One region of the Actinosynnema sp. NPDC002837 genome, then DNA from elsewhere that is predicted to be linked to it. Evidence: riboswitches for the same ligand, from Rfam matches in the RefSeq annotation. Region 1 holds a riboswitch; each other region holds the start of a gene.
The links. A riboswitch is a leader RNA that binds a small molecule or an ion and turns the genes downstream of it on or off. The one in region 1 is predicted to bind S-adenosylmethionine.
Positions count from the first base shown of each region.

Region 2: it holds a riboswitch for S-adenosylmethionine, as region 1 does, so the genes downstream of both, thrC (threonine synthase) here and ABTZ99_RS09545 (methionine ABC transporter ATP-binding protein) in region 1, are expected to answer to the same signal.
Region 3: it holds a riboswitch for S-adenosylmethionine, as region 1 does, so the genes downstream of both, ABTZ99_RS01775 (aminotransferase class V-fold PLP-dependent enzyme) here and ABTZ99_RS09545 (methionine ABC transporter ATP-binding protein) in region 1, are expected to answer to the same signal.

Region 1 is NZ_JBEOVG010000009.1:103,631-110,923, reverse strand. It holds gene ABTZ99_RS09550 (methionine ABC transporter permease) at 1-353, opposite strand, end outside; gene ABTZ99_RS09545 (methionine ABC transporter ATP-binding protein) at 350-1,360, opposite strand; SAM riboswitch class I at 1,564-1,656, opposite strand; gene rsmA (16S rRNA (adenine(1518)-N(6)/adenine(1519)-N(6))-dimethyltransferase RsmA) at 1,743-2,621, opposite strand; gene ABTZ99_RS09535 (resuscitation-promoting factor) at 2,632-4,065, opposite strand; gene ABTZ99_RS09530 (TatD family hydrolase) at 4,345-5,181, opposite strand; gene metG (methionine--tRNA ligase) at 5,178-6,968, opposite strand; gene rsmI (16S rRNA (cytidine(1402)-2'-O)-methyltransferase) at 7,056-7,293, opposite strand, start outside.
Region 2 is NZ_JBEOVG010000013.1:92,339-99,631, forward strand. It holds gene ABTZ99_RS12550 (DNA internalization-related competence protein ComEC/Rec2) at 1-766, shown strand, start outside; gene ABTZ99_RS12555 (hypothetical protein) at 801-1,058, shown strand; gene thrC (threonine synthase) at 1,227-2,489, opposite strand; SAM riboswitch class I at 2,501-2,616, opposite strand; gene holA (DNA polymerase III subunit delta) at 2,714-3,697, shown strand; gene rpsT (30S ribosomal protein S20) at 4,036-4,296, opposite strand; gene ABTZ99_RS12575 (glycoside hydrolase family 3 N-terminal domain-containing protein) at 4,426-6,705, opposite strand; gene ABTZ99_RS12580 (TSUP family transporter) at 6,844-7,293, shown strand, end outside.
Region 3 is NZ_JBEOVG010000002.1:65,683-72,975, forward strand. It holds gene ABTZ99_RS01745 (RNA polymerase sigma factor) at 1-543, opposite strand, end outside; gene ABTZ99_RS01750 (RNA polymerase sigma factor) at 642-1,202, opposite strand; gene ABTZ99_RS01755 (TetR/AcrR family transcriptional regulator) at 1,328-1,876, shown strand; gene ABTZ99_RS01760 (DUF167 domain-containing protein) at 1,869-2,150, shown strand; gene ABTZ99_RS01765 (M28 family metallopeptidase) at 2,147-3,094, opposite strand; gene ABTZ99_RS01770 (potassium/proton antiporter) at 3,292-4,773, shown strand; SAM riboswitch class IV at 4,914-5,028, shown strand; gene ABTZ99_RS01775 (aminotransferase class V-fold PLP-dependent enzyme) at 5,069-6,391, shown strand; gene lspA (signal peptidase II) at 6,415-6,999, shown strand; gene ABTZ99_RS01785 (RluA family pseudouridine synthase) at 7,073-7,293, shown strand, end outside.

The DNA of each region.
Region 1 (7,293 bases):
GCCAGCACGTTCTGCACCAGCCTGCCGACGAACGGGATCGCGCCCACGGCGAGCGGCACGATGGCCGCCGTCGGTCCGATGGTGCTGCCGAGCAGCAGCCTGGTCAGCGAGGTGAGCACCACCAGCAGGACCAGGAACGGCATGGAGCGGCCCAGGTCCACGACGAACCCGAGCACCTTGTGCAGCACCGGCCGGGGCCTCAGCCCACCGGGTGCGGTGAGCTGAAGCCAGATGCCGACAGGTGCTCCGAGCAGAACGGCGATCAGGGTGGAGACGACCACCATGTACAACGTCTCGCCGGTGGCGACCAGCAGGTCGTCGAACACGATGGACCAGGGTGTTGCGGACCTCACGCAGCTACTCCCTGAGGACCCGACAGGGTCCGGCGCACCGAGCCGCCCGCTTCCGAGATCCACTCCAGCGCCGAGTCGGCGCGCTCGCCCTTCAGGCCGACCCGGAACCGGGCCACCGGGGTCTCGCCGAGCCTGGTCAGGCCGCCGCCGAGCAGGTTGAGCTCCACGCCGAACCGGCCGGTGGCCTCGGGCAGCAGCGCGCCCACGGCGGCGAAGCCGATCAGCACGACGTCCGCGACCCGGTCGAACGCGGACTCCGCCGCCGGGTTCTGGTCCACGGCGGGCAGCAGCGACGCGGCCGTGCGGCTCGCGGCGTCCGACACCAGGTCGAGCACCTTGCCGTGCTCCACCACGCGGCCGTCCTCCAGCACCGCGACGTCGTCGCAGATCTTCCGGACCACGCCCATGTCGTGCGTGACCACGAGGACCGTCACGCCGAGCTCGGCGCGCGCCCGGTCCAGCACGGCGAGCACCGAGCCGGTGGTCTCGGGGTCCAGCGCGGACGTCGGCTCGTCGGCCAGCAGCACGGACGGCGACGCGGCGAGCGCCCGCGCGACCGCGATCCGCTGGCGCTGGCCGCCGGAGAGCTGGTCGGGGTAGGAGCCCGCCTTGTCGGTCAGCCCCACCAGGTCCAGCAGCTCGGCGACGCGGGTGCGGCGCTGCGGCCCGGCCACGCCCGCGGCTTCCAGCGGCAGCGCGACGTTGCCCGCGGCGGTGCGCTGGCGCAGCAGGGAATCCCCTTGCGGCACCACGCCGATCTGCCGGCGGGCGGCGCGCAGCGCGGTGCCGTCGAGCGAGACGAGGTCGGTGCCGTCGACGCGGATCGCGCCGCTGTCGGGCCGCTCCAGGAGCGCGACGCACCGGGCCAGGGTGGACTTGCCCGCCCCGCTGGGGCCGACGACGCCGAGCACGGTGCCCGCGGCGACGTCCAGGTTCACGCCGTCCAGCGCGCGAACCTGCCCGGTACTCCCGGGGAAGGTCTTGGTGAGGTTCTCGACAGTGATCACGTTTTCGCTCCACGACGGCATGCGGCAGCGCACGCCCGGGGCGTGCGTGACCGACGGCTCAGCTCGGAAAGGTGTCCTGGGTGAAGGACGCGGGGATTCGAGGCGCCTGCGGCTGCTCAGCGGCTGCGACAGGCGGACGACGTGCGGCGACCGTGGTCGACCACCCGCCGGCGGGTGAGCATTCGCATCCTGGGCACGTGATTCCTCCATCGTTCCTGGCGGAAGCACCTGCCCCCGTGGAGGGGTGGTTGCTGCGGCGTCGTGGAGCCAGGTCTCTCGGCCGCTCGGGATGGCACCACGAGTAGACCCGACCGGGCCCGGCTGACGCAAGTCCGAACCAGGATCGTCCGGCAAATCACACTTTCGGCCGAAAGATCAACGACTAGCGGGCGGACGCGGCCTCGGCTATCCGGATGAAGTCGCCGACGGCCAGTTGTTCGCCGCGCGCCGAGGGGTCCACGCCCGCCTCGACGAGCAGCCGCTGCGCCTCGGCGGCCGAGCCTGCCCAGCCCGACAGCGCGCCGCGCAGCATCTTGCGGCGTTGCGCGAAGGCCGCGTCCACCAAGGCGAACAGCCGCTTCTGGTCCACAGTGGACAGCTGCTCGTGCCGGTCGAACGCGACCAGCGCCGAGTCCACGTTCGGCACGGGCCAGAACACCGAGCGCGGCACGGGACCGGCCCGGCGGGCGTCCGCGTACCAGGCGAGCTTCACGCTGGGCACGCCGTAGACCTTGCTGCCGGGACCGGCGGCCATCCGGTCGGCCACCTCCGACTGCACCATCACCAGGCCCGTGCGCAACGACGGCAGCACGGCCAGCAGGTGCAGCACCACGGGCACGGCCACGTTGTACGGCAGGTTCGCCACCAGGGCGGTCGGCGCGACCGGGAGCTGCTCCGGGGTGACGCGCATCGCGTCGGCGTGCACGACGGACAGCCGGTCGGCCAGCTCAGCGGCCCGCTCCGCCACCGTGACCGGCAGGCGGTCGGCCAGCACGCCGTCGATCTCCACGGCCACCAGCGCGCGACAGGAGGGCAGCAACGCCAACGTGAGCGAGCCCAGGCCGGGCCCGACCTCGAGCACCACGTCGTCCGGGCGCAGGTCGGCCGCCGCCACGATGCGCCGCACCGTGTTCGGGTCGTGCACGAAGTTCTGCCCCAGCTTCTTCGTGGGGCGGATGTCCAGTTCGGCGGCCAGCCGACGCACGTCGGCCGGCCCGAGGAGGTGGCTCCCCGAACCGGCCGACGTCGAGTCCTGTGTCACCGGCACATTGTTACGGCAAGCCGAGCTTCTGCTGGCAGTGGGGCCACGCCGAGTAGCCGCCGCGCGCGTCGCGGAGCTTGGTGGCGATGGCGATCTGCTGCTCGCGGGTCGCCTGGTGCGGGTACGCGGCGTACTGGCTGCCGCCGTAGGCGTCCCAGGTGCCCTTGTTGAACTGCAGGCCGCCGTAGTAGCCGTTGCCGGTGTTGATGGCCCAGTTGCCGGTCGCCTCGCACTGCGCCAACGCGTCCCACACCGCACCGTCGGGCGGGAGCTTGGTGCCGACCTTGACCTTCTTCGGCTTCGGCTCCTTGGTGACCTTCGCGCCCAGCTTCTCCCGGCCGACCTCCTGGCCGTTCTTGACCGTGACGCGGTAGGTGACGATCTGCTCGCCCGCCTCGCCCGGGTCCAGGACCTCTTTCTGGCCCTTCATCATCGTGTCGTCCTTGACCTCCTCGACGGGCGGCTGGATGGCCTCCGTCGCGTTGATCACCGACACGCCGGTGCGCGTGATGTGGACCTCGGCGCCGTTGGTGACGCGCAGGTCGACCGCCGTCTCGAGCTTGTCCTCGGGGCCGAGCGAGAGGTTCTCGTTCTTCAGCAGCTCGTCGACGGTCACGGCCGTGGTCTGAATCTGCCGGGGCGCGTTGCCGCCGTCGTAGAGCGTGATGGTCTTGAGGCTCTTGACCTCGAGCGACAGGCCGTCGAGGGGGACGTCCATGTTGCGGTCGTGGGAGAGCCAGGCGCCCTCGTCGTTCACCTGCAACTGGTCCAGCGCCTCGTCCACGGTGACCGAGCGGACCCAGCCCTCGCGCTGCTCGCCGTCGACCGTCATCTTCACCAGGCGGCCGCGGTCCAGCGAGATCTTCCCGCCGTCGCTCACCTTGGCCTGGGGTGACGGGCTCAGCGCGTCGTGCTCGCCGATCGCGATGCCCTCGTCGGCGAGGATCTCGCCGACGGTCGACTCGTACGTGCGGACGGTGGTGGCCTCGCCGTCGACGTCGACCGTGACGGACTTGTCCATCGCGATCGCGGTGGCGCCGCCGCCGGAGATGGTGACCAGCACGGTGAGGACCGCGGCCTTCAGGAAGCGCCGCTTCCACTTCCCCGCGGCTTCGACCAGTGCGGCGGGCGGGGCGCTCGGCCGCTCGGCGGCCAGGCTGCCCGCGACCCGGTCCTGGGAGACCTCGTCGGGGATGATGATCGGTGGCAGGAGCGTGGTCTCGGCGTTGATCAGCCGGATCAGCTCGTCGACGTCGACGTTCGCGCTCTCCAGCAGCGCGTCGGCGTCCGGTCCCAGCACTTCCAGCACGTCGTCCGGGGTGATGGTGAACACCGCGGTGTCCCATTCGGACGGCGGCCCGGGTCTGTCCAGGACGTCGACACCGGTCGCGGGTGTCGACTGCACGGGCGTAAACCAGTCGGTGTCCTCGTTGAACGAGTTCACGGGTTGCCATACCTCCTGAAGGCGCGAAGTCCGGCGACGCGCACGGTCGATGTCGGTGGTCAGCTGGTGATCTCCGGCAACTCCCGTGCGTTCTCGGCTTCTCGCTTCTGGTGTCAACGTGACCCGCCCCGACTGCGGGTGCGCCCCGAATCACGACTCGGGGCACGGTCACGGGACCGTAACGGGTTCACGGGGGTTGTGCCAACACCCCGACAACCCTTGTGAGTTCAGTCACTCCGTTAGGGGAGCAAGTCTGTCCGCCATTCGTCGTAAGGAGGACTACGACCTCACCGCGTCACGAAGACCGAAGACGCGTTCGGCGTTTCGGGTGATCTTCGTGGCCAACTCACCCAGGTCGGTCTCACGCAGCGTCGCCATGTCCCGGAGCGTGTAGTTCGCGCAATACGGCTCGTTCGGGCGACCTCGGTACGGGTGGGGCGTGAGGAACGGCGCGTCCGTCTCGACGAGCACGTGGTCCTCCGGCACCCACAGTGCGGCTTCCCGCAGGGCGTGGGCGTTGCGGAACGTCGTGGTGCCCGCGAACGAGAGCACGAACCCGCGCTCCACGCACGCGCGCGCGAAGGAGAGGTCGCCGGAGAAGCAGTGGAAGACCACGGTGGCCGGCGCGCCCTCGGCGTCGAGCACCTCGAGGATGTCGTCGTGCGCGTCCCGGTCGTGGATCATCAGCGGCTTGCCGACCCGCTTGGCCAGGTCGATGTGCCAGCGGAAGGCCTCGTGCTGCGCGGCTTTCGGCGCGTAGTCCCAGTAGTAGTCCAGCCCGGTCTCGCCGATCGCGACGACCCTGGGCCGGGCGGCGAGCCGTTCCAGCTCCGCCTGCTCGACCTCGCCGAACGTCGACGTGCGCGTGGGGTGCAGGGCGACCGCGGCGAACACCCGGTCGTCCCACGTGGCGGCTTCGGCGGCCCAGCGGGCGGCGTCGAGGTCGTCGGCCACCGTGATCACGCGGTCCACGCCCGCCCGGACGGCCCGGTCGAGCACCTCGCGCACCTGCTCGGGCGTCTTCGCCCCGCACGCGTCGAGGTGGGTGTGGGCGTCGACCACCGGCGCCGGAAGGGCTTCCGGGACCGGTGGCCGTTCGCCGCGGCGTTTCGTCACTTCGCGATCGGGGCCCACTCGGGGCCGGTCTCACCCAGTTCGGGGTCGAGCTTCGCGAACAGCGGCGCGGGCTTGGCCAGCGGCCTGCCCACCTCGATGGGGGTGGACGCCCACGTCGCCCGCTCGCCCGCGTAGTCGCCGGTCAGCACCGGGTACTCGCGGTCGGGCACGTCCAGGTCGGGCACGTCGGTCAGCTCGGGCTGGGCCGCCCACACGCCCGTGCCGCCCAGCGCCTCGTGCACCTTCTGCGCCGAGTGCGGCAGGAACGGCGTCAGCAGGGTGTTGGCGTCCTGCACGACCTGCAACGCGGTGTGCAGCACGGTGTCGCGGCGCTCCGGGTCGTCCTTGAGCTTCCACGGCTCCTGGTCGGACAGGTAGCGGTTGGCCGCGCCGACCACCTTCATCGCCTCGGTGGACGCCTGCTTGAAGCGGGAGCGGCGCAGGTTCGAGCCCACCACGTCGAACGCCTTGCGGGACAGCTCCAGCAGCTCGTGGTCGGCCTGGGTCGGGCTGGTCGGCTTCGGGATCGCGCCCACGTTCTTGTGCGCCATCGAGATCGACCGGTTGACCAGGTTGCCCCACTCGTTGGCCAGCTCGAAGTTCGTCCGGCGGACGAACTCGTCCCAGGTGAAGTCGGCGTCCTGGTTCTCGGGGCCGGCCACGGAGATGAAGTAGCGCAGCGCGTCCGGCCCGAACTCCTTGAGGAAGTCCGTGACGTAGATCACCGTGCCGCGGGAGGTGGAGAACTTCGAGCCGCTCATGGTCAGGAACTCGCTGGAGACCACCTCGGTGGGCAGGTTCAGCGTGCCGAAGGAGCCGGGCTCGCCGCCCTTCGCGCCCTGGCCGTTCTGCCCGAGCAGCAGGGAGGGCCAGATCAGCGAGTGGAAGACGATGTTGTCCTTGCCCATGAAGTAGTAGCCCTGGGCGTCGCCGGTCCAGAACTCCTTCCAGGCGTCGTCGTCCCCGCTGCGGCGGGCCCACTCGACGGACGCGCTGAGGTAGCCGATGACGGCGTCGAACCACACGTAGAAGCGCTTCATCGGCTGCTCGCGCCAGCCGTCGAGCGGGATGGGGATGCCCCAGTCCAGGTCGCGGGTGATGGCGCGCGGGCGCAGGTCGCCGATGAGGTTCTGGCTGAACTTGAGCACGTTCGGCCGCCACTCGGTGCGGGTCTGCAGCCAGCCGCCGAGCGCGTCGATGAACTGCGGCAGGTCGAGGAACAGGTGCTCGGTCTCGACGAACTTCGGCGTCTCGCCGTTGATGCGCGAGCGCGGGTTCTTCAGGTCGACGGGGTCGAGCTGGTTGCCGCAGTTGTCGCACTGGTCGCCGCGGGCGCCGTCGTAGCCGCAGATCGGGCAGGTGCCCTCGATGTAGCGGTCGGGCAGGGTGCGGCCGGTGGACGGGCTGATCGCGCCCATCTCGGTCTTCGGGACGACGTAGCCGTTGCGCCAGAGGGCCAGGAACAGCTCCTGGACCACCTTGTAGTGGTTGCCGGTGGTGGTCCGGGTGAACAGGTCGTAGGACAGGCCGAGGCCGTGCAGGTCGTTCGCGATCACGCGGTGGTACTTGTCCACGAGCTCGCGGGTGGACATGCCCTCCTTCTCGGCCTGCACCGAGATGGGTGTGCCGTGCTCGTCCGAGCCGGAGACCATCAGCACCCGGTTGCCCGACATGCGCATGTAGCGGGAGAACACGTCGGAGGGGACACCGAAACCGGAGACGTGACCGATGTGGCGGGGGCCGTTGGCGTAGGGCCACGCCACCGCGGTCAGCACGGAGGCACTCATGGGCCAAGCCTACGGAGCCGCTTCCAGCGGGTTTCCGCGGGTTGGGCAGTGCCCGGGGCGCCGTGCGCGGCAGACCGCCCGCCCGTCTCAGCTCTTGCTGATCGCGGCGTCGTACAGGGCCTTCTTGCTCACCCCCGCCGCCTCGGCGACCTCCGCCGCCGCCGTCTTCATCCGCTCGCCGTCGGCCACGCGCTGCCTCACCTCCGCCACCAGCGCCTCGATCGGCGGGGTATCGCGGACCTCGGCGGGCGCCAGCACGACGGTGATCTCGCCGCGCACGCCCTCGGCCGCCCACTCGGCCAATTCGCCGAGCCCACCCCGCCTG
Region 2 (7,293 bases), on a different contig from region 1:
GCTGGCTGAGCGGGTTGTGGGCGCGGTGGCGGTGGGGCCGTCGCGGGAACCGGAGTGGGCGTGGGAGGAGGTGAGGGAACGGGCGCGGACGGCCGGGGTCCGCCTGGTCGAGCTGGGCGCCGGGCAGCGGCTGAGCTGGCCGGGTCTGGAGCTCGACGTGCTCGGCCCGCGCGCGGACCCCGTGCGCGGGACGGACACGAACACGGCGGTCAACGACGCGTCGCTGGTGCTGCGGGCCTCCACCGCGGCCGGGCGGGTGTTGCTGACCGGAGACATCGAGCTGGCCGGGCAGGCGGACCTGCTCGGTGGGCACGTGGACCTGCGGGCCGACGTGCTCAAGGTGCCGCACCACGGGTCGCGGTACTCGTCACCGGCGTTCCTCGCGGCGGTCCGGCCGCGGATCGCGTTGGTGAGCGTCGGCGCGGGCAACCGCTACGGCCACCCCAGCGGGGTGGTGGTCGACGCGTTGACGAGCCGAGGCGCGCTGGTGCTGCGCACGGACCGGGACGGCGACACCGCCGTCCTGGCCGGCCCGGACGGGCCGCAGGTCGCCCGCAGGAGCGGCGGCCAACCCGACAACGGACAAGGGGAGAACGATGAGGAACGACGTCTGGATCCGACTGCACTCCGGCTGGTCGCCGCAAGGCGGCAACCGGGCGCTGGCGTGGGCGCTGTGGCAGCCCGGCTACACCGCCCAACCCTGGCCGAGCGACGAGCTCCGGCCCGCGTTCACGTATTACGTGTGCGAGGAGCTGCCCAGCGGTGAACGCGGAATCGTCGCCAGGGCAACGGCCACCGGCGTGATCCGCTTGGCGCAGGTCCCCTCGGCGGACACCGCCTACCGGCTGATCGCCGACGGCCTGTTCGACGCCGACCTCGCCATACCGCAGGAGGAGTGGCACGCCGAGCGCTACAACCAGGAGAAGGCGACACGGCCCTGGCCGCAGATGCTCACCGCCTGGCGCGTGGTCACCGAACCGGTCGGCCCGCACGTCCTGCCGGAGCTGACCGCCTTCCCCCGGACCGGGTGGCTGCGCTCCTCCAGGATCGCCTTGTGACCACGACCGCGGACGGGAAGGCGTCGGTGAAGCGGAGAAGCCGCCCGGCACTGAGCCGACCGCCGCCGTAGCTACCGCGCCCCGGACCGACCGCCCGGACCGACCGTCGCCGTACCGCCTGGGACCGGAAACCGCGGTCCGACCCCAGGCGGGAACGGGCGATGCGGGTCAGTCCTGAAGGGCCTTCAGGACGGCCTCGGCCGACGGCGGGACGTTGGCGCGGGGGCCGACGCGGTCGCCGAGGGCGTCCAGGGTCTTGAGGCCGTCGCCGGTGATCAGGAGCACGGTCTCGCCGTCCGGGTCCAGCTGGCCGGTCTCGATGAGCTTCTTCGCGGTGGCGACGGTGACGCCGCCGGCCGTCTCGGCGAAGATGCCTTCGGTCCGGGCCAGGAGGCGGATGCCCTCGACGACCTCCTCGTCGGTGACGTCCTCGATCGCGCCGTTGGTGCGGCGGACGGCGTCCAGCACGTAGGGGCCGTCGGCGGGGGCGCCGATCGCCAGCGACCTGGCGATGGTGTCCGGGCGGACCGGGCTGACCACGTCGTGGCCCGCCTTGAAGGCGGCCGAGACGGGGGAGCAGCCGGTGGCCTGCGCGCCGAACACGCGGTACGGGGTCTGCTCGACCAGGTCGAGGTCGCCCAGTTCGCGGAAGGACTTGTCGACCTTCGTCAACTGCGAGCCGGACGCGATGGGCACCACGATCTGGTCGGGCAGCCGCCAGCCGAGCTGTTCGGCGACCTCGTACCCGAGCGTCTTGGAGCCCTCGGCGTAGTAGGGGCGGACGTTGACGTTGACGAACGCCCAGTCCTCGTGCTCGGCGGCCAGTTCCTGCGCCAGCCGGTTCACGTCGTCGTAGTTGCCGTCGACGGTGATCAGGTTGCCGCCGTAGACGGCGGTCATGAGGATCTTCGCCCGCTCCAGCGTGGAGGGCACCAGGACCACGGACTCCCAGCCCGCGCGGGCCGCGGCGGCGGCGACGGCGTTGGCCAGGTTGCCGGTGGACGGGCAGGCCAGGACCTTGAAGCCCAGTTCGCGGGCGGCGGCGAGGGCGACGCCGACCACGCGGTCCTTGAACGAGTGGGTCGGGTTGCCGGTGTCGTCCTTCACCCACACCTTGCGCACGCCGAGGGCCTTGGCGAGGCGGTCGGCCTCGATCAGGCGGGTGCCGCCGGGGTTGGTGTTGGGGTGCGACTCGACGGTGGTCGGCACGGGGAGCAGGCCGCGGTAGCGCCAGATCGACCGGGGGCCCGCCTCGATGTCCTCGCGACGGATCCGACCGAAGTCGTAGGCCACTTCCAGCGGCCCGAAACACTCCAGACAGGCGTATTCGGCGGCGAGCGGCGTCTCGTGGCCGCATTCGCGACACGACAGCGCGCGGGCGGGACCGAGGTCGAAGGAGGTGGTGGCCGAGGGCACACTGACAGCAGTCATCGCGAGGTATCTCCTCATCTTTCCCGCGCACCGCGGGTCGGAATTGGCACCGTGGTCGCCAGCGGACGCTGTGCGACGGGTTGCCGGGGCTTCTTCGGGCCGATCCCTCTGCCCCTCTGGATGAGCGGTATTCAGTTGTGGGCTTCAACTTACGTCACGATCCCGACCCTCAGCCAGCGACGTCCACCATCCGGACGTCTGCCACCCGTGGGAGGATCGCGCCCGTGAGTGCGCCCGCTGACATGCCCGACGCCGTGCACCTGATCCTCGGCGAGGAGGAGTTGCTGGTCGAGCGCGCGGTGCGCGGTGCGCTGGCCGCGGCGCGGAAAGCCGATCCGCAGGCCGACCTGACCCGCGTCCGCGTGACCGATCTCACCCCGCCTGAGCTGGCGGAACTGGTGAGCCCGTCGCTGTTCGCCGAGGGACGGGTGGTCGCGCTGGAGGCCGCGCAGGAGTGCGGCAAGGAGATCGCCGACGCGGTCATCGGCTACGCCAAGGCCCCGGCGGACGGGGTGACGGTGGTGGTCGTCCACAGTGGCGGCGGGCGCAGCAAGGCGGCCAAGGACCTGCCCGCGGCGCTGCGCAAGGCAGGCGCCCGGGTGACCGAGTGCCCCAAGATCACCAAGGCGGCGGACCGGGAAGCGTTCGTGCGCAACGAGATCCGCGCGGCGGGCGGCGGCAAGGCCGACCCGGAGGCCGTGGCGGCGCTGATCGAGGCGGTGGGGTCGGACCTGCGCGAGTTGGCGGCGGCGGCGTCGCAGCTCGTCGCCGACACGGGCGGCAAGGTGGACGCCGAGGCGGTCCGCCGCTACCACCGCGGGCGGGCCGAGGTGACCGGGTTCGCGGTCGCGGAGAAGGCCGTGATGGGTGATCGGGCCGGTGCGCTGGAGGCGTTGCGGTGGGCGATCCAGCTCGGCGTGCCGCACGTCTTGGTCGCCGATGCCCTGGCCGACGCGGTGCGCACGATCGCGCGGGTGTCCGCGGTGGGCCGGGGCGACCCGTTCAAGCTGGCGGGCGAGCTCGGCATGCCGCCGTGGAAGGTGAAGAAGGCCCAAGGCCAGTCGCGTGGCTGGGAAGACCGAGGGCTGGCAGCCGCGATGACGGTGGTCGCGGACCTGAACGCCGACGTCAAGGGCGCCGCCGCCGACTCGGGCTACGCCCTGGAACGCGCCGTGCTGAAGATCGTCGCCGCCCACGGCCGCCGCTGACAGAGGCCTGGGGGATCGCACGGTCGGGCGGTCGGGGATCCGGAGGCTGGGGATCCGGAGGCTGGGGGATCGGGCGGCTGGGTGGTTGGTGGCCGGCGCTGGACCCTGGCGGCCAGGTGGCTGACGGCTGGCGGCCAAGTGGTTCGCGGCGGGGTGGGCGGTACTGGCTGAGGGCCGGGAAGTCAGCGGCTGAGCGGCCGGTGGCCTGGTGGCTGGCTGGCCGAGGGCCGGTGCTGGTCGGGGCGGTGGTGGCTGGGGCGGTGGTCAGTGGTCGGCCGCACACGAAAGCGCCGCCCACCCCGCGCGGGGGTGGGCGGCGCTTTGGCGTGAAGACCAGATCAGATCTGGTTGGCGCGCCGCGCCAGCGCCGACTTCTTGTTGGCGGCCTGGTTGGCGTGGATCACGCCCTTGGAGACGGCCTTGTCGAGCTTGCGGGACGCGTCCTGCGCCAGCGCGACGGCCTTCTCCTTGTCACCGGCCTCGGCGGCCTCACGGAACTTGCGGATGGCGGTCTTGAGGGACGACTTGACGGCCTTGTTGCGCAGGCGCGCCTTCTCGTTCGTCTTGATCCGCTTCATCTGGGACTTGATGTTCGCCACGCGAAAGCCACCTTTTCCTCGGTCTCGGAGTCGCACCGCGCTTGTCACCGGCTCCGCCCCCGCGAAGGGGCGGTCTTCCTCCACAGCGGAATGCCGCGCGGGTACGACCGAGAAGGTTATCAGGGCAGCTCACCGCACCGTGAATCGAGCCCTCCCGTCGCCGACCACGACCTCGTAGCCGCCCCTGGCGACCTCGGGCTTGCCCGACGCGTCCATGTCGCCCGCCGTCACCGCGAGCCGCTGCACGTCGAACGTCACCTCGACCGCCCGCTGCTCACCGGCCTTCAACGCCACCCGCGTGAAGCCGACCAGGCGCTGCGGCGGCGTGAGCACCTTGCTCACGGGCTGGTGCACGTACACCGGCACGACGAGCGTGCCGTCACGCCCACCGGTGTTGGCCACGGTCACCGACACCTTCACCTGGCCGTCCCGCCGCACCTCCGTCGACTTCAGCGTCGGTGCGGACGTGGTGAACGTCGTGTACGACAGGCCGTGCCCGAACGCGAACGCCGGGTCGTACCCGGAGCTGGGCGCGGTGTTCGCGCCGCGCACCTGGTCGTAGGAGAACGGCTGGTCGCCGACCGACTTCGGCCACGACACCGGCAGCCTGCCGCTGGGGTTCACCGCGCCGAACAGCACGTCGGCGATCGCGCCGCCGCCCTCGGAGCCGGGCAGCCAGCCCGCGACCAGCGCCGGGGCGTCGGCCACCGTGCCGAGCACCTGCGGCCGGCCGGTCAGCAGCACGACGACCACCGGCTTGCCGGTCGCCCGCACCGCGTCCACCAGGCCCTGCTGCGCAGCGGTCAGCGCGGGCTCCTCGGTGTCCGCCTCACCCTCCGCGCCCGGGTCCTCACCGAGCACGACGACCACCGCGTCGGCGTCACCCGCCTGCGCCACCGCGTCGGCCTGCGTGGCCGCGCCGACCACGTTCGCCGACGGCACGGCGGCCTTGATGCCCTGCAGCACGGTCACCGTCGGCGGCATCGGCGACCCGTTCGGCACGCCCTGCCAGCCGACCGACCAGCCACCGAGCTGCCTGGCCGCGGAGTCCGCCGTGTCACCGGTCACCACGAGCTTGCCCACGCCGGTCGACAGGGGCAGCACGCCGTCGTTGCGCAGCAGCACCGCGCTCTCCGCCGCCGCCTGGCGGGCCAGCGCCCGGTCCGCGCCGTTCACGATCGCGTCGGCCTTCTCCACGTCGACGAACGGCTTCTCGAACAGCCCCAGCTCGAACTTGAGCTTCAGGATCCGCCGCACGGCCTGGTCGATCCGCTTGCCGGGGATCGCGCCGCTCCGCACGCCCGCCAGCAGCCCGGCGGTGAACCCGGCCGCGTCCGACGGCTCCATCGCCATGTCGACGCCCGCGTTCACGGCCATCGCGATGGCCTCCTCGTAGTCCGCCGCCACGTGGTAGCGGTCCACCAGGAACCGGATGTCCTCCCAGTCGGTGATCGCCACGCCCCGGAACCCCATCCGGTCGCGCAACTGCGTGGTCAGCAGGTACTTCGACGCGTGCGCGGGCACGCCGTTCACCGCACCGGAGTTGATCATCACGGTGCCGACGCCCGCGTCGAACTGCGGCTGGAACGCGGGCAGCACGGTGTCCTGGAGGTACCGGATCGGCAGCTGGGCGGGCGCGCGGTCGTGGCCGTTGAACGGCTCCGAGTAGCCCGCGAAGTGCTTGGCGGTCGCGGTCAGCTTCGCCGTGCCGTCGGTCGGGTCGGCCTGCTGCCCGCGCACGTTCGCCGCGGCCAGCGCGCCGGCCAGCACCGGGTCCTCGCTGTAGGTCTCGTAGTACCGCCCCCAGCGGGTGTCACGCGCGATGTCGGACACCGGCGCGAAGTTCCAGAACACACCGGTGGCCCGCATCGCCCGACCGGTGGACTTGCCGAGCTGCTCCTGCAGCTCCGGGTTCCACGTCGCGCCGAGGCCGATCTGGTGCGGGAACATCGTGGCGCTGAGCACGTTCGAGTGGCCGTGCACGCCGTCCGCGCCGTAGATCAGCGGGATCCGCAGCCTGCTGTGGTCCAGCGAGTACTTCTGGATGGCGTTGGTCATCTCCGCCCACGCGCGGGGCGTGTTCGGGTTGGGCGCGTCGCCGCCGCCGGAGAGGATCGAGCCGACCTTCGCGTCCTCCAGCACCGCCTTCATGCAGTCCTCGCGCAGCGGACCGGGGTTCCACTCGCAGTTGCCGCGCAGCTTGCCCAGCCGGATCTGGGTCATCTGGCCGACCTTCTCCTCGAGCGTCATGCGCTTGAGGAGGTCGTCGACGCGCCGGTCGACCGGCGCCCGGGCGTCCTGGTAGCCCTGCCCGGCGGGCTCCATCACGCCGCTGGCTTGCGCGCCGGTGACCAACAGGGCCAGCGTGACCAGCGCGGCGACCGCGGTCCGCTTGCGGGATCTCAACACCGAGAACCTCCAGGTCGATCGGGGAACACCCGCGAACACCCTCCCTGTGTGAATCGGCCCACAACAGGGCTGAACGGCCCATTCTGGGAGCGCTCCCATCGCGGTAAGGGGTGAAATGCAGTACGCCCGTCTTGTTTCATGTGCCGTGTGACCGCCGCACTCGACTGGCCCGGCTTCGGGCACATCTCGCTCGCCGCCCTGCTGTTCCTCTGCCTGGCCGCCCTCGTCGCGGGCGCGGTCGACGCGGTGGTTGGCGGCGGCGGGCTGGTCCAGCTGCCCGCGCTGCTGCTGATCGCGCCCGGCGGCCAGCCGCTCTACGCGCTGGCCACCAACAAGATCGCCTCCGTGGTCGGCACGGCGGCGGCGGTGCGGACCTACTCCCGGCAGACCACGATCGACTGGTCCTCGGCGTTGCCGATGGCGTCGGCCGCGTTCGCGGGCGCGGTGGCCGGTGCGGCGTTCGCCGGGGCGCTGGCGCCCGGCGTGCTCAACGGCGTGGTGCTCGTCGCGCTGGTCGGCGTCGGCCTTTACACGTGGCGCAAGCCGGAGCTGGGCGTGGCCGAGGCGCCGAGGTTCACCCGCTTCGCG
Region 3 (7,293 bases), on a different contig from region 1:
CCGGGCCTTCAGCTGGTTCAGGCAGCGGCCCCGGGTGGGGCCGATCGAGCCGCGCGGCATGGACAGGGCCTCGGCCACGGCCCGGTACTCGGCCCGGCCCGCCAGGACGGTCAGGCGCAGCAGCTCCTGGCAGCGCCGGGACATCGCGTTGAACGCGTGCCAGAGCCGCCGGTCGCGGTCGTCGCGCAGGGCTTCCGGCTCCGGCAGCCACCGGTCGTCGGGCATGTCGAGGGCTGAGTCGGTGGACAGGGCCGGGCGGCCGTTGAGGTCGCGCCAGGCGCGTTGCGCCTCCCGGCGGGTGGCGACGATCAGCCAGCCCGCGACGGCCTTCGGGTCGGCCAGCCGGTCCAGGTGCCGCAGCAGGCTCAGCCACACCGTCTGCACGACGTCCTCGGCGGTGGGCTGGTCCAGGCCGTTGCCCCTGGCCACGTGCCACACCAACGGCGTCAGCTCGGCGACCAGGGAGTCCAGCGCCGCCCGTGAACCGGACCGCGCGGCCTGCACCAGGGCGGCCTGCCGCTCGTACCGGGACGCCTGCGCCATGATCGCCGCCACGCCGAGGTCGTCCGTGCCGGGGTCCTCCGGGATGGCTTCGGCCAGTTCGGCGCGCAGGTGGTCGAGTCGGGGATCCAGCTCGTCGGTCATGACGTCTCCTTCCCGCGCTGGGAGCCGCGCACCCGTCGCTCCTCGTTGCCGACCCGCTCGCTGACCCGCGCCCGCGCCTGCGACACGTACCGCCGCACGGACGCGCGCCGACAGCCCAGCACGTCGGCGATCTCGTCGTCGTCGAAGTCCCAGAACCGCAGGACCAGCGCGGTGCGCAGGTGGTCCGGCAGGTTCGCGACCGCCGCCAGCGTGCTGACCAGCTCGTGCCACGCCTCGGCGTCCCGCTGCTTGGGCACCAGGATCCGGTACGTGCCGCGCTGCCGGGCGAGGACCTCGTCGGTGAGGTCGCCCGGCCGCTCCCGCCGACGGGCCTGGTCCACCAGCAGGTTGCGGATCGTCTTCACCAGCCAAGCACGTCGGGCGCCGGGAGCGATCACCGGCCAGTTCCGCCACGCGCCGACGAACGCCTCCTGGACCGCCGACTCGTGGTCCAGGTGGGGTGACATCACGGCCGCGAAGCGGAACAGCCGGGTGCGCTCCCGGTGGTAGAAGTCGCTGAAGGTGGCCGCGTGGTCGTCGGGATCCTCCGGCGTCACGAACCCTCCCCCCTCCGGTCCCGTACCGGGTAGACGGACGAGACCGGAGGTTGTGGAGGAAATCCGGTCGGGGGCCACCGCTGCGACGGCCGCGGCCGGGCTTCCATTCGATAGCGTATGGGGACATGGCACGGCGGACGCGCGACGACTGGACCGAGGTGGCCCTGCGGGCGCTGGTCGAGGGCGGGGTCGCGGCGGTCGCGGTGGAACCGCTCGCGGCGCGCATCGGGGCGACCAAGGGCAGCGCCTACTGGCACTTCCCCAACCGGGAAGCCCTGCTCAAGGCCACCCTGGAACGCTGGGAGCGCGAGCACACCGAGGCCGTGATCGAGCTCGTCGAGTCGGTGTCGGAGCCGTCGGAGAGGCTGCGGCTGCTGTTCGCCACCGTGCTGGAGGACGTCGAGCACAGCGCGGTCGAGCTGGCCATGCTCGCGGCCAAGGACGACCCGGCGGTGGCGCCGGTGCTCGGCCGCGTCACGGAGCGCCGCATCGGCTACTTGGAGGAGCTGTTCGTCGGTTTGGGCTTTGCCGCCGACGTCGCGCGCCGGCGGGCCGTGCTCGCCTACTCGGTCTACCTGGGGCAGGCCCAGCTGCTGGCGGCCGGCCCGCACCTGGTGCGGGCGCGGCGGGCGTTGGTGGAGGAGACGTTGACCCTGGTGCTGTGCCGTGGCTGACGCCTTCCGGTTCTCGATCAGGGTCAAGCCGGGCGCGAAGCGCGAGGCCGTCGGCGGCCGGTGGGGTGACGGCGCGCTGGTCGTCGCGGTCGCCGCGCCCGCCGTGGAGGGCAAGGCGAACGAGGCCGTCCGCAAGGCGCTGGCCAAGGCGTTCGGCGTGCGCAGGCAGGACGTCGAGGTGGTCGCGGGCGAGCGCGGCCGGGACAAGGTCGTGCGGGTCGACCCCGCCCCGGCCGGCGCCGCCGAGCTGCTGGCGCGGCTGCTGGACGGCTAGGCCGCCAGCGTCCACAGGGTGTGCGCGATGGCGTCGGTGTGGCGGTCGAGCGCGGTCGCGTTCACGTTCGACGAGGTGTCGCACGAGCGGTGGTAGCAGCGGTCGAACGCGACACCGGCCGAACCGCCCCACTTCTGCGCCTGGGCGGAGGTCTTGATGCCCTCGGCGCCGGTGAACGTGCCGCCGACCGGGATGCCCGCCCGCGCGAACGCGGCGTGGTCGGACCGCCCGCCCACGCTGGTCAGCTCGGTCGGCACGCCGATCGAGCCGAAGTAGCCCTGGAGCGTCTGCTGGAGCCGCAGGGAGCCCGACGGCTGGCCGGACGCGCTGTAGACGAAGTAGCCCGGGTTCGGCGAGCCGATCATGTCGAAGTTGAGGTAGGCGTCGATCCGGGAGCGGTCCGTTGTGGACAGCGAGTTCACGTAGTACGTCGAGCCGACCAGGCCCAGCTCCTCCGCGCCCCACCAGGCGAAGCGCAGGTGCTTGGTCGGCTGGAAGCCGGTGGACCGCACGGCCAGCGCGACCTCCAGCAGCCCGGCCGAGCCGGTGCCGTTGTCGTTGATGCCCGGGCCCGCCGACACGCTGTCGAGGTGGCCGCCGAGCATGACCACGTTGTTCAGGTCGCCGCCCGGCCAGTCGGCGATCAGGTTGTAGCCGGTGGCGCCGTTGCTGGTGAACGACTGCATCCTGGTGGTGAACCCGGCGGCGTCCAACTTGGACTTCACCCAGTTCACCGAGGCCAGGTAGCCCGGACGGCCGTGCGCCCGGTTGCCGCCGTTCGAGGTGGCGATGCTCTGGAGCTGGGCCAGGTCGGCCTGCACGGCGGAGACCGGGATGTTCGGCCCGGCCAGGGCGGAGGGCGGCGCGGCGGTGGCCGGGCCGGTGCCCGAGCCGAGGAGCGCGCCGGTGGTGACCAGCGCGATGGAGATCGTTCGCAGCTTCACGGTGACTCCAGCAGGGAGGTGCGGGGACGTGGAGGTGACCGGGGGCGGCGGACCCTGTCGTCAACATGCACGGTTTCGCATGGTTCCCGCTAGCGACGTTCGGCTGGTGACGCTGCGTGCGGTGCCGGATTCGTCCATTTCGGTATCACCGGGGAGAATGACCCCGTCGGGTGACGCAGCGGCGGCGTGGAGGTCGAGTGGGCGATGTGACGGGCTACTTGGGCATAGCCGCCGCGGTCCTGCTGCTCTCGGTCATCGCGGTCAGGGTGTCGATCCGGCTCGGTCTGCCGTCCCTCCTGCTCTACCTCGGCATCGGGGTGCTGCTCGGCGAAGCCGTGGTGGGCATCCAGTTCGAGGACGCCGACCTGACCCGCTCGCTCGGCACGGTGGCGCTCGTGCTGATCCTCACCGAGGGTGGTCTCACCACCCGGTGGAGCGCGGTGAAGCCCGCGCTCGGCCTCGGCATCGCGCTGTCGACGGTCGCCGTCGGCGTGAGCATCGCGGTCACCGGGTTCGCGCTGCACTTCCTGCTGGACATGGACTGGCGCACGGCGCTGCTGTGGGGCGCCGTGCTGTCGTCCACCGACGCGGCGGCCGTGTTCAGCGTGTTGCGCGGGGTGGGCGTCGGCAAGCGGCTCATCGGCTCGCTGGAACTGGAGTCCGGCATCAACGACGCGCCGGTCTACATCGCCGTCGTGCTGCTCGCCGCGCCGGACCCGATCACGTGGACCGCGCCGCTGCTGATGGGCTACGAGCTGATCGCGGGCGGGGTGATCGGGATCGTGCTCGGCTGGCTCGGCGGCGTCGGCCTGCGCCGGGCCGCGCTGCCCGCCACCGGCCTGTACCCGCTGGCCACGGTCGCGGTGTGCCTGCTCGCCTACACCGTCGGCGACCTCGCGCACGCGTCCGGCTTCCTGGCCGTCTACATCGCCGCCCTCGTGCTCGGCAACGCCCGCCTGCCGCACCGGGCGGACACCCTGTCGTTCGCCGAAGGGCTGGGCTGGATCGCGCAGATCGGCCTGTTCGTGCTGCTCGGCCTGTACGCGTCGCCGGGACGGCTGCTCGACGCGCTGGTGCCCGCGCTGGTGGCGGGCGCGGTGCTGGTGCTGCTGGCCCGGCCGCTGTCGGTGGCGTTCGCGGCGCTGCCGTTCCGGGTGCCGTGGCGGGAGCAGGTGTTCATCTCGTGGTCCGGGCTGCGCGGGGCCGTGCCGATCGTGTTCGCCCTGATCCCGCTGATCCAGGGCGTGCGCGGGGCGCAGCAGCTGGTGGACGCGGTGTTCGTGCTGGTCGTGGTGCTGACCGTGGTGCAGGGCACGAGCCTGCCGTGGCTGGCCAAGTGGCTGGGGCTGGTCAAGTCCGGCGAGGCGCACGAGGTGCAGGTCGACTCGTCGGCGCTGGACGACCTGGGCGCGGAGCTGCTCCAGGTCCGCATCCAGCCCGGCTCCAAGCTGCACGGCGTGTACCTGTCCGAGCTGCGGCTGCCGCCGGGCTCGTCGGTGAGCCTCGTGGTGCGGGACGCGAACGGCTTCACGCCGCAGCCGACGACCCGCTTGCAGGAGCACGACCAGCTGCTGGTGGTGTGCACCGAGGCCATGCGCACGGCGACCGAGCGCCGCATCCGCGCCGTGGACCGGGCGGGTCGGTTCGCGCGCTGGAAGGGCGACGTCGGTCTGCCGTGACGTGCCCGGGACGGCTCGTGACGTCCCGCGCCGGCCCCGTCGTGACGCCCCAGGATCGCGACGCCGGCCCCGCCGTGGCGCTCCCAGGATGTGAACGCCCCTCGACGGGGACGCGCGGGCTGGGTTAGCTTCGGGGCGAAGGTCATGAGTGCCAGCGCTAAGCCCAGGCTTGCTGGCCGGCAACCCTCCTACCGCGGTGGGGTGCCCCTGGTGAGGACCTGGCCTGGCGCGCAGGGCGCCCGGCAAGCGCGGGCTCCCTCTCCGGTGGGGTGTCCCCGGACCCCCGGAGGGCGTCATGACGATCGCAGTTCCCCTCACCACCACCGTCGCGGCTCTGCCCCGTGTGGTCGGCGCGTCGCTGCGCGTGCCGCTGGTCACCGGTGAGCGCGTCGAGTACGCCAACCTCGACCACGCGGCCAGCGCGCCGTGCCTGGAGCAGGTCCGCGACGCCGTGGACGAGGTGCTGCCCTGGTACGCCAGCGTGCACCGGGGCGCGGGCTTCGCCTCGCAGGTCAGCACCAAGGTCTACGAGCAGGCCCGCTCGTCGGTCCGGCGGTTCCTCAACGCCCGCGACAGCGACGCCGTGGTGTTCGCCCGCAACACCACCGACGCGCTGAACCTGCTGGCCAGGAGCCTGCCGAAGCACACCGCCGTGATCCTCTTCGACACCGAGCACCACGCCGCGCTGCTGCCGTGGCGCGGCCCGAACGTGCGTCGCCTGCGCACGCCGGCCTCGCCCGCCCAGGCGGTGCTGGAGCTGGACCGGGCGCTGCGCGCGGCGCCGGTCGGCCCGCGGCTGGTCGTGGTGACCGGCGCGTCCAACGTGACCGGCGAGATCTGGCCGGTGGCCGAGCTGGCCCGGGTGGCCCGCCGGCACGGCGCCCGGATCGCCCTGGACGCCGCCCAGCTCGCGCCGCACCGGCCGGTGGACGTGCGTGCGCTGGACGTCGACTACACCGTGCTCTCGGGGCACAAGATCTACGCCCCGTTCGGCGCGGGCGTGCTGGTCGGCCGGTCCGACTGGTTGCAGGCCGCCGAGCCGTACCTGGTGGGCGGTGGTGCGACGGCCCGCGTCACCGACCACGGCGACCGGCTGGGCGTGGCCTGGTCGGCGGTGCCCGAGCGGCACGAGGCGGGCACGCCGAACGTGGTGGGCGTGCACGCGCTGGCCGTGGCGTGCGACGTGCTGGGCAGGCACTGGGAGCAGACCACCGAGCACGAGCGCGTGCTGCTGGCGCGGCTGCGCGAGGGCCTGAAGACCGTGCCCGGCGTGCACGAGCTGACGCTGTTCGGCTCGGACCAGGACCGGGTGGGTGTGGTGAGCTTCACCGTCGGTGGCCAGGACGCCGGTTACCTGGCCGCCGCGCTGTCCGCCGAGCACGGCATCGGCGTGCGTGACGGCGCGTTCTGCGCGCACGTGGCCGTGCACCGGCTCGCCCACGGCGAACGCGCGCTGCGCGCGTCGATCGGGCTGGGCACCACCGAGGAGCACGTGGACCGGTTCGTGGCCGCGTTGCGCGCGCTCGTGGTCGAGGGCTCGCGGTGGGAGTACGAGGTCCGGGAGGGTCGTTGGGCGCCGCTGGACGACCAGCGCGCGCTCCCGCCGTTCCTGCGCTGACTCCGATGCTGGACAATGGCCCGGTGAGCACCGATCCCAACACCGAGCCGGACACGCCGGACCAGCCGGACGCACCGCTGCCGAAGCGACGGGTCCTGCTGCTGGCCGTCATCGCGCCGCTGGTGTTGGCGCTCGACCTGGTCAGCAAGATCATCGCGGTGGACAAGCTGGAGGGGCGCGAGCCGATCGAGCTGTTCGGCGGCCTGCTCTACCTGCCGCTGATCCGCAACACCGGCGCCGCGTTCGGCCTGGCCGAGGGCTGGACGGTGATCCTCGCCCTGATCGCCTCCGGCGTGGTCGTGTTCATCCTGTGGATCGCGCGCCGGCTGCGGTCGGTCGGCTGGGCCATCGGCCTCGGCCTGGTCCTGGGCGGCGCGATGGGCAACCTGGTCGACCGGATCTTCCGCGGCCCCGGCCCGCTGCGCGGCGGCGTGGTCGACTTCATCTCGGTGCTCGACCCGTGGGGCAACTTCTTCCCCGTGTTCAACCTGGCGGACTCCGCCATCTGCGTGGGCGGCGGCGTGATCGTGCTGATGGCGTTGCTCCAGCGCGACTACGACGGCACCCGCGTGGAGAAGAAGTCCAGCGAGAAGAAGGCGGGCGCATGAGCGAGCTTGCGAGCGAGTCATTCAACGCAGCCGGCCCCGCTCTTGCCACGCCGAGCGTCAGCGAGGTGTGCGCATGAGCGGCGACTACCGGTCCCTTCCGGTGCCGGACGGCTTGGACGGGATGAGGGTCGACGCCGGTCTGGCCAAGCTCCTCGGCCTGTCGCGGACCGTGGTGGCGGCGTTGACCGAATCGGGTGACGTCGTGCTCGACGGGCAGCCCGCCGGCAAGTCGGACCGCCTGGTCGCGGGCTCCGTGCTGGAGATCACCCTCCCCGAGCCGGAACGCCCGGTGCA